DNA from 2 places in the Stenotrophomonas sp. 78350_Sma genome. Region 1 is predicted to be linked to the other one. Evidence: predicted binding sites of a transcription regulator. Region 1 holds the regulator's gene; the other holds the start of a gene.

Region 1 (5,031 bases):
CTGTGAACTAGACTGCGCATGGACAATCATCTGTGAACTGGATTCATTGCCATGGCGCGCTCCGACATCAACCGATCCGGCGAACTGGAAGTGTTCGTGCGGGTGATCGAGACCGGCGGCTTTTCCGCGGCCGCCCGAACGTTGGAGATGACCCCGTCGGCGGTCAGCAAGCTGGTGGCGAGGCTGGAACAACGATTGGGTACGCGCCTGCTGCAACGCTCCACCCGCCAGCTGCAGCTGACTCCGGAGGGCTGCGCGTTCTACGAGCGCGGCCTGCGCGTGCTGGCCGACCTGGACGAGGCCGAGCGCTGTGCCAGTGCTCACGCCGAGCCGCGTGGACGCCTGCGGATCAATTCCAATGTGCCGTTCGGCCAGCATTTCCTGTTGCCCCTGCTGCCGGCGTTCCTGCAGCGCAACCCGCAGGTAGGCGTGGACCTGACCCTCAACGACGAGGTGATCGACCTGCTGGAGCAGCGCACCGACGTGGCGGTGCGGGCCGGTCCGCTGAAGAGCTCCAGCCTGGTGGCACGGCGGCTGGGCGCGACGCGGATGATGATCGTGACCGCACCGGCCTACGCGCAGCGGCATGGACTGCCGCGCAACGCTGAGGAGCTGCAGTCACACAATCGGCTGGACATCGGCCATGCACGTGCGATGCAGGGCTGGCCGCTGCTGCAGGACGGACGCGAGCGGATGCTGCTGCCCAGTGGCAATGCCCGTGCCAGCAACGGCGATGCGCTGCGCCAGCTGGTGCTGGGTGGTCTGGGCATGGCACGGCTGGCCGCGTTCCAGGTGCAGGCCGACATCGCTGCCGGACGACTGCTGCCGGTGCTGGAGGAAGCCAATCCCGGTGACCTGGAAGAGGTGCACGCGGTGTTCCTGGGGCAGGGCGGCTACCTGCCGCTGCGGGTGCGCGCGTTTCTTGATTTCCTGGTGGAGAACGTCGACCTGACGCAGCCACGGGGGTAGTGCCGGCCGCTGGCCGGCAACCTCACGATCTTCGCCCACCCGCATCGGGGTGCCGGCCAGCGGCCGGCACTACCGCGCGCGTTGTAGATCCACGCCATGCGTGGATAACCGCGAACAGGCGTTACACCTGCAGCAGCTTGCGGGCGGCGGCGCGCGCTTCCTTGCTCACTTCCACGCCGCCCAGCATGCGCGCCAGCTCTTCCTCGCGCGCCTTGCTGTCCAGCTTTTCCACCGCGCTCTGGGTCATGCCTTCCACCGGCGCCTTGCTGACCCGGTAATGGGCATGGCCCTTGGAGGCGACCTGCGGCAGGTGGGTCACGCACAGCACCTGCCGCTTCTCGCCGAGGGCGCGCAGCTTCTGGCCAACGATGTCCGCCACTGCGCCGCCGATGCCGGAGTCGACCTCGTCGAACACCATGGTCGGCACCGCATCCAGGTCCAGCGCGGCCACTTCGATGGCCAGCGAAATGCGCGACAGTTCACCGCCCGAGGCCACCTTGCGCAGGGCGCGCGGCGGCTGGCCGGCGTTGGCCGCCACCAGGAACTCCACACGCTCGGCACCCTGCGGGTCCGGCTTGCCGGCGTCCTGCGGTTCCAGTTCGATCAGGAACTGGCCGCCGCCCATGCCCAGCTCGGCGATGATGCCGGTGGTGGTGGCCGACAGTTCGGCAGCAGCGCTGCGACGGCTGGCGGTCAGCACTTCGGCCTGTGCGCGCCAGGCGGCGGCGGCCTTGTCGATCTCGCCGGCCAGGCGCTGCAGGCGTTCGTCGGCGCCGCGCAGCTGCTCCACTTCGGCGTGCATGCGCTCGCGCTGCGCGCCCAGCTCGTCCATCGGCACGCGGTGCTTGCGGGCCAGGTCGTGCAGGCGGCCGAGGCGGCGCTCATTCTCCTCGAACTGCTCCGGGTCGGCGTCGAGGTCGTCATGTACGCGGTCCAGCAGCGACAGGGCTTCGTGCAGCTGGATCGAGGCGTTCTCGATCAGGCCGTCCACCTCGCCCAGGCGCGGGTCGTGTTCGATCAGGCGCGACAGCTCGTGGCGCACCTGCTGCAGCAGGTCCAGTGCGGAACTGCCGTCGTCGCCGTTGAGCTGGTTGCTGGCGGCCTGGCAGGCGCTCAGCAGGGCGCTGGCGTGGGCCTGGCGACGGTGGCTGGCACCGAGTGCCGCGATCGACTCCGGCTCCAGGTCTTCACGGTCCAGTTCGCGCAGCTGGTGTTCCAAGAAGCCTATCCTGTCACTCACGTCGCCCTGTTGCGACAGCGCCAGCGATTCATCGACCAGCGCCTGCCAGGCGGCAGCGGCGCGGCGCACCTGGCGACGCTCGTTTTCGTTGCCGGCATAGGCGTCCAGCAGGGCCAGCTGCGACGGGCGCGTCAACAGGGCCTGCTGTTCGTGCTGGCCGTGGATCTCCACCAGCAACGAGGCCAGGTCGCCCAGCTGGGCCAGGGTCACCGGGCGGCCATTGATCCACGCCCGCGAACCGCCGTCGGCACGGATCACGCGGCGCAGCTGGCATTGTTCTTCGTCGTCCAGCTCGTTGTCGGCCAGCCACTGGCGCGCGGCCTGCAGCTGCTCCAACGCGAACTCGGCCGAAAGCTCGGCACGGGCGGCGCCGTGGCGGACCACGCCGCTGTCGGCGCGCAGGCCGGACAGGAAGCCCAGCGCGTCGACCATCAGCGACTTGCCGGCGCCGGTCTCGCCTGAAACCACGGTCATGCCTGGCCCGAACTCCAGTTCGGTGGCGCGGACGACGGCAAAATCCTTGATCGAAAGATGTCTGAGCATGGGTACGGGGGTATCAGCAGCCGCGCAACGCTAGCACGCGGGCGAGGGAGGTCCAATGACTTGCCAAGGTGATGCGCCGCCATTATCTAGTGTCCGTGTCTCACAGGTTGATTCCATGCACGGTTCTCCCGACCAGCTTGCCCCACGTGCGCGCCATCTGCTGCGCACGCTGATCGCGCGTTACATCCAGGACGGTGAGCCGGTCGGCTCGCAGACGCTGGCGCGCGTGGCCGGCCTGGAGGTCAGTCCGGCCACCATCCGCAACATCCTCGGCGACCTGGAAGACCTGGGGCTGCTGGCGTCACCGCACACCTCGGCCGGGCGCATCCCGACCGCGCATGGCTACCGGGTGTTCGTCGACAGCCTGCTGCAGATGCAGCCGCCGGGCGAGGGCGAGCTGGCCCGGTTGCGCCAGGAGCTGGCCGGTGGCGGCAGCACCCAGGCCCTGCTCGGCAGCGCCTCGGAGCTGCTGTCGGCGATGAGCCACTTCGTCGGCGTGGTCAGTGCGCCGCGGCGCGAGCAGTTTGCTTTCCGCCAGATCGATTTCGTGGCACTGGACGGGCGCCGGGTGCTGGCGATCCTGGTGTTTGCCGACAACGAGGTGCAGAACCGGGTCATCGAGACCCGCCAGGAGTTCGCGCCGGGCCAGCTGGAGCAGGTGGCCAACTACCTCAATGCCCATTTCGCCGGCCTGCCGATGGCCGAGATCCGCACTCGCCTGCTGCTGGAACTACGCGATGCCCGTTCCGAGCTGGAGCAGCTGCTGGCGCACAGCATCGAGCTGGCCGAGCAGGCCCTGCAGCCGGCGGCCGACGACATGCTGGTGGCCGGCCAGACCCGCCTGATGGGGGTACAGGACCTGTCCGACCTTGAGCGCCTGCGCGAGCTCTTCGAGCTGTTCTCCAGCAAACGCGAAATCCTGCAGCTGCTGGAACGGACCATCCAGGCCCCCGGCGTGCGCATCTTCATCGGCGAGGAGACCGGGATGATGCCGCTGCAGGGCGTCTCGCTGGTCACCGCCCCGTACACCGCCAACGGCCAGGTGCTGGGCGTGCTGGGCGTGATCGGCCCCAAGCGGATGGCCTACGACCGTGTGATCCCGCTGGTCAAGGCCACCGCCGATGTGCTCGGCGCGGCCTTTTCGCCGGCCCGCCGCACGCCGGGAACATCCGACGCTTGAAACGCAGCATCCCGCCCACACTAGGGTGGGTGGAGGCGGAGATTGACCGCCAGGGACCCAGACATGAACCACGAACATCCAGATATCGAATCCCAGCAGAGTGCCGCCGATGCGGCCGCCGCCGCCGGCGTCAATGACGAAGTGGAGCGCCTGCGCGCTGAAGTTGAACAGGTCAAGGCCGATGCGCTGCGTGAGCGCGCCGACCTGGAGAACCAGCGCAAGCGCGTTGCCCGTGACATCGAGCAGGCCCGCAAGTTCGCCAACGAGAAGCTGCTTGGGGAGCTGCTGCCGGTATTCGACAGCCTGGATGCTGGCCTGAAGGCTGCCGGCGACGACGCCCACCCGTTGCGCGAAGGCCTGGAGCTGACCTACAAGCAGCTGCTGAAGGTTGCCGGTGACAATGGCCTGGTCCTGCTGGACCCGACCGGCCAGCCGTTCAACCCGGAACACCACCAGGCCATCAGCCAGGTGCCGGCCCCGGGCGCCGCCCCCGGCACCGTGGTGACCGTGTTCCAGAAGGGCTACCTGCTCAACGAGCGCCTGCTGCGGCCGGCGCTGGTGGTGGTGGCCGCCGACTGACCCTGCCGGGCCGGGAGGCGGAATGACCCGCGACCCGGCCCGACGCTGAACGCGCCGGACGACCGGAAACACAGCGTTCGGGAGATGGCTTGAATGTTCCACGAGCCTCCCCCACATCGTATTCATCCACCGGCCGAACGGCCGGACTGACCCCAACAAGCATCCTCAGGAGTCTCCCCCATGGGCAAGATCATTGGTATCGACCTCGGCACCACCAACTCGTGCGTGGCGATCATGGACGGCGGCAAGGCCCGCGTCATCGAGAATTCGGAAGGCGATCGCACCACCCCGTCGATCGTCGCCTACACCAAGGACGGCGAAGTCCTGGTCGGCGCCTCGGCCAAGCGCCAGGCCGTGACCAACCCGAAGAACACCTTCTACGCGGTGAAGCGCCTGATCGGCCGCAAGTTCACCGACGCCGAAGTGCAGAAGGACATCGCGCACGTCCCGTACGGCATCCTGGCCCATGACAATGGCGACGCCTGGGTGTCGACCAGCGACGGCAAGAAGATGGCCCCGC
Region 2 (5,031 bases), 2.3 Mb from region 1:
GAACGCCTGTTCCGACGGCAGCGGCAGCGCCTGGCTGTTGCTGGCCGCACTCGGCAGGCGCAGGCCGCCGCTGTTGCCGGCACCGGCCAGCGGGTTGTTGAACGGGCTGGCGGCCCCGGCACGCGGGGCCGGGGCGGTGGCCTGTGCACCGGCACCGGGCAGGGTGACCTGCACCACGCGCTTCTGCGGCGGGTAGCAGACACCGGCATCGGCGCAGCCCTGGTAGCGTACTTCCAGGCTGATGGTGCCCGCTGCATCGGTCGGCGTGCCGGGCAGGGTGGCCTGCAGGCGCTCGCGATAGGTTTCGACCTCGCCGAAGAAATCGTCGTGGTGCTTGTCGCCCTTGGGCATCTGCAGCGCGCCGGCATTGAAGGCCGGGTCGGCCTTGACGCTGGTGCGATGGCGATACAGGTAATAGCCGGGCGCGATCTTGAACTGCAGTTGTACCTGGCCACGTTCGGGGGCGGTGGCGGTCAGCGCGAACGCCTGGTCCACCGGCAGCAGGTCCTTCTCATCCAGCGCGAACGCTGGCAGCGAGAGCCACAACAGGGCGCACAGGGCGGCGCCACGCGCAAACAGAGTCTTCAATCAGTGTCCTCCCGGGTCTGTGCCCGGATCCAGTCCAGATACGCCGGCAGGCCGGCCCGGGTTTCGACCGCGATGCACTCCGGGAGTTCATACGGATGCAGTTCGACGATCCGGGCAATCGCGTGATCGACGCGGCTTGCGGTGGTCTTCACCAGCAGCTGCAGCTCGGCGTCGGTGGTCACCTCGCCCTGCCAGCGGTAGGTCGACTGCGCGCCATCGAGGCGGGTCACGCACGCGGCCAGGCGCTCTCCGACCAGCGCGTGCGCGATGCGCTCGGCACTGGCCCGGTCCGGGCAGGTGGTCAACAGCAGCAGGACGGGATCGACGGTCGACATGACCGTCGAGTATAGGGCCGCCGCCGGGTCAGGGCCCGGCGGCGGCGATGGACCGCTGCGTTGCGCGGTCAGTTGGCCAGCTGGCAGGTGGCCGGCTTGGCCGAGGTGAACAGGCCAGGGGTTGCCCACTCGGGGTGGTCGATGAACGGGTTGCGGTTGCCCTGGAAGCTGTAGATCACGTCATTGCGCGCACGCTCGGCATCATCCGGCGGATCGGACAGGTGCCAGTCGATCAGGGTCGACAGCAGGCCCATGTAGGCCGGCGAGCTGCTGGTCTTGACGATCCTGCTGCGATCGTCGGTCAGCTCCAGGTCCGGCTCGGACTGGCCGGTGGCCGCATCCTTGCCGCCCTCGTAGCGGATGGCCATGTACATGACCGCACGCGCCATGTCGCCCTTGCGCTTGCCCCACACCTCGAACGTGCCGGTGTTGCCGTCCGGCGTGCGCACCCAGTTGGAATTGCCCGGATAGCCACCGCTGCCGCCGCCCTGGCCGTTGTTGGCCTCGGTGGCGCGCTCGCCGCAGTTGGCGTCGCACTTGGCGAACGGCTTGTTGCCACGGTCGGCGTTCCACTGTGCATCGGTCAGGTACAGCATGTGGGTGTCGGTGTACGGCGCGTACGGCAGGCCCTTGTCACCGGTGGTGCTGGCGAAGCCCAGCGAGTTCGGCCAGGTGTGTTCGCGGTTGTACTTCAGGCCACTGCCGCTGCCGGCGCGATCGGTCACCTTGGCGTAGCTGCGGTTGCGATACGCGTCGAGGATGCGGTTCGGGTTGTTCGGGTCCTCGTCGGCAATCTCCAGGATGGTCCAGGTGCTGGTGCCCGAGCCGCTGTACGGGTAGGCGGTGTGGCCCTTGATGGTGGCGTGCAGCGAGCAGCGCAGCTGGCTCGGGCTGGACGTGTTCACCTTCGAGTAGTAGCCGGCCGGCACGCCCGGATTGCCCGGGTCGGGATTGCCGCCGGTGCTGGCCACGGTGAAGGCGATGCGGCTGTCGGCGGCCGGGTGCGCGCCCTGCAGGTCGGTGATGCGCGCGGCGCGGATGTCGAAGCGGCAGGCTTCACCGGCCACCAGCGCGGTATTGGTGGACAGCTTCACGCTGCGCCCGCTGGCGGGGAAGGTCAGCGGCACGCTGCCGGAAGTGCCGCAGCTCAGCGCGAAGGCGCCACTGGCCAGGTTCACCGTCTCGCTGAACACCACTTCCAGATCGGCCGCGGCCGGGAAGGTGCTGCTGCCCTGTGCCGGGGTGGTGGTGGACACCGACGGCGGCGTGTTCGGGCCCGGGGTGCCGCCACCACTGAAGGTCTGGCCGTTGTTGCAGCTGCCGAAGGTCTGCCTGGCCGACTCGGCCCAGGTGAAGTGTGCGTACTGGCTGCCGCTGCCGGTCAGCTGCAGCGAGGTGCCCGGCGCCGTGCTGTTGGTCTCGGCCACCGGAATGTTCTGGCTGGTCATGCCGGCGGCAGGTCCACCGGAGGCGGTGATGGCGCCCTCGTAGCTGAGGAACTGGACCACCTTGCCGCTGGCATCGACCAGGGCGATGCCATCGTTCGGGCCGTTCTGGAGGCCGTTGGTCGGGTAGCTGACCACGGCGATGCTGGCGCTGCCGCAGCCCGCGGCGGTACCGGCCGGGACCGGGTTGTTGGCGTAGACCGTGGCGGCCGAAGGATTGCTGCCGTTGTAGAGGTAAAGCCGATAGCCGGACAGGTCCTCTCCGGCGGTGGCGACGACCTCGATCGCTTCGCCGACGTCACCGGCGGCGGTGCTGTCGTCGTAATGCAGTTCGTTGATGAAGACCTCGGCCTGGGCCGGCGCGGCGGCCAGCGCCAGCAGGCAGGCGGCGGCAAGCGGGGACAGCAATCGCATCGACAACTCCTTGTGATTGGGAATGCGCGGCCGAGCCTAAGGCCGATCCAGTGACACTTTGTCGTAAATGAACGTCAGATATCTGACAGTGCGACGCGGATCACCAAAAGTCGAGGGCGCCGAGGACCGAATGGATGCGTTTCACCGGGCTGAACGTCTTCATGCAGGGACGCGCTGTGCGGGCCTGGCCGCACCGAAATTTTTTCCGGGGACGGCCTTGAAAGGCCCGGGGGCAGCTCCATCTCTGTCCTGCTCCCGATTCGTCGGGCTTTTTCGCGAGCGATGCTGGCAGTCACCTGAGGTGAGTGCTAACATCGCCAGACTTTTTCAGACCAATCAATAACTTAAGAGGTCTCTCATGAGCATCAAGCCGCTGCACGACCGCGTTGTGGTCAAGCCGATCGAAGCCGACGAAATCTCCGCCGGTGGCATCGTCATTCCGGATTCGGCCAAGGAAAAGTCCACCAAGGGTGAAGTCGTGGCCGTCGGCCCGGGCAAGCCGCTGGACAACGGCAGCGTGCGTGCGCCGTCGCTGAAGGTTGGCGACAAGGTCATCTACGGCCAGTACGCCGGCAGCTCGTACAAGAGCGAAGGCGTCGAGTACAAGGTCCTGCGCGAAGACGACGTGCTCGCCGTCATCGGCTGAGCCTCGGCGCGACCTGCTTCATCCCCTGATTCCAAACACCCAGCCGCCGGGCATGGCCCGGCGCTACCAATGAGGTAACTGCAATGGCTGCCAAGGATATTCGTTTCGGTGAAGACGCCCGTTCGCGCATGGTGCGCGGCGTCAACGTTCTCGCCAATGCCGTCAAGGCCACCCTGGGCCCGAAGGGCCGCAACGTCGTGCTGGAAAAGAGCTTCGGCGCCCCGACCATCACCAAGGACGGCGTCTCCGTCGCCAAGGAAATCGAACTGGCTGACAAGTTCGAGAACATGGGCGCACAGATGGTGAAGGAAGTCGCTTCGCGCACCAACGACGACGCCGGCGACGGCACCACCACCGCCACCGTGCTGGCCCAGGCCCTGATCCGCGAAGGCGCCAAGGCTGTTGCCGCCGGCATGAACCCGATGGATCTGAAGCGCGGTATCGACAAGGCCGTCGTGGCCGCCGTTGCCGAGCTGAAGACCATCTCCAAGCCGACCGCTGACGACAAGGCGATTGCCCAGGTCGGTACCATCTCGGCCAACTCGGACGAGTCGATCGGCCAGATCATCGCCGACGCGATGAAGGAAGTCGGCAAGGAAGGCGTGATCACCGTTGAAGAAGGCTCGGGCCTGGACAACGAGCTGGACGTGGTCAAGGGCATGCAGTTCGACCGCGGCTACCTGTCCCCGTACTTCATCAACAACCAGCAGTCGCAGACCGCTGACCTGGATGACCCGTTCATCCTGCTGCACGACAAGAAGATCTCCAACGTCCGTGACCTGCTGCCGGTGCTGGAAGGCGTCGCCAAGGCCGGCAAGCCGCTGCTGATCGTTGCCGAAGAAGTCGAAGGCGAAGCGCTGGCCACCCTGGTGGTCAACACCATCCGTGGCATCGTCAAGGTCGTGGCCGTCAAGGCTCCGGGCTTCGGCGACCGTCGCAAGGCGATGCTGGAAGACATGGCCGTGCTGACCGGTGGCACCGTGATCTCCGAAGAAGTTGGCCTGTCGCTGGAAAAGGCCACCATCAAGGACCTGGGCCGCGCCAAGAAGGTGCAGGTTTCCAAGGAAAACACCACCATCATCGATGGCGTGGGTGACAAGGCTGCCGTCGACGCACGCGTCGGCCAGATCAAGACCCAGATCCAGGACACCTCCTCCGATTACGACCGCGAGAAGCTGCAGGAACGCGTGGCCAAGCTGGCCGGCGGCGTTGCCGTGATCAAGGTCGGTGCTTCGACCGAAATCGAAATGAAGGAAAAGAAGGACCGCGTCGACGACGCCCTGCACGCGACCCGTGCAGCCGTTGAAGAAGGCGTGGTCCCGGGCGGCGGCGTTGCCCTGGTCCGTGCGGTCACCGCACTGGCCGGCCTGAAGGGTGCCAACGAAGACCAGAACCACGGCATCCAGATCGCCCTGCGCGCGATGGAAGCCCCGCTGCGCGAAATCGTTGCCAACGCCGGTGAAGAGCCGTCGGTCATCATCAACAAGGTCAAGGAAGGCACCGGCAGCTTCGGCTACAACGCCGCCACCGGCGAGTTCGGCGACATGCTGCAGTTCGGCATCCTGGACCCGACCAAGGTGACCCGTTCGGCCCTGCAGAACGC

The links. The regulator HrcA, encoded in region 1, represses chaperone genes, less so after heat shock. The targets are predictions, from matches to a motif close to TTNGCACTCNNNNNNNNNGAGTGCNAA.
Region 2: ACZK4H_RS19690 (co-chaperone GroES) is a predicted target of HrcA. The motif match lies at 3,068-3,094, and genes of this name have one in related genera.

The regions. Positions count from the first base shown of each region.
Region 1 is NZ_CM151182.1:1,947,614-1,952,644, forward strand. It holds gene ACZK4H_RS09210 (LysR family transcriptional regulator) at 52-969, shown strand; gene recN (DNA repair protein RecN) at 1,091-2,752, opposite strand; gene hrcA (heat-inducible transcriptional repressor HrcA) at 2,868-3,932, shown strand; gene grpE (nucleotide exchange factor GrpE) at 3,996-4,511, shown strand; gene dnaK (molecular chaperone DnaK) at 4,692-5,031, shown strand, end outside.
Region 2 is NZ_CM151182.1:4,272,936-4,277,966, reverse strand. It holds gene ACZK4H_RS19705 (protein-disulfide reductase DsbD domain-containing protein) at 1-588, opposite strand, end outside; gene cutA (divalent-cation tolerance protein CutA) at 585-923, opposite strand; gene ACZK4H_RS19695 (endonuclease) at 992-2,782, opposite strand; gene ACZK4H_RS19690 (co-chaperone GroES) at 3,141-3,428, shown strand; gene groL (chaperonin GroEL) at 3,512-5,031, shown strand, end outside.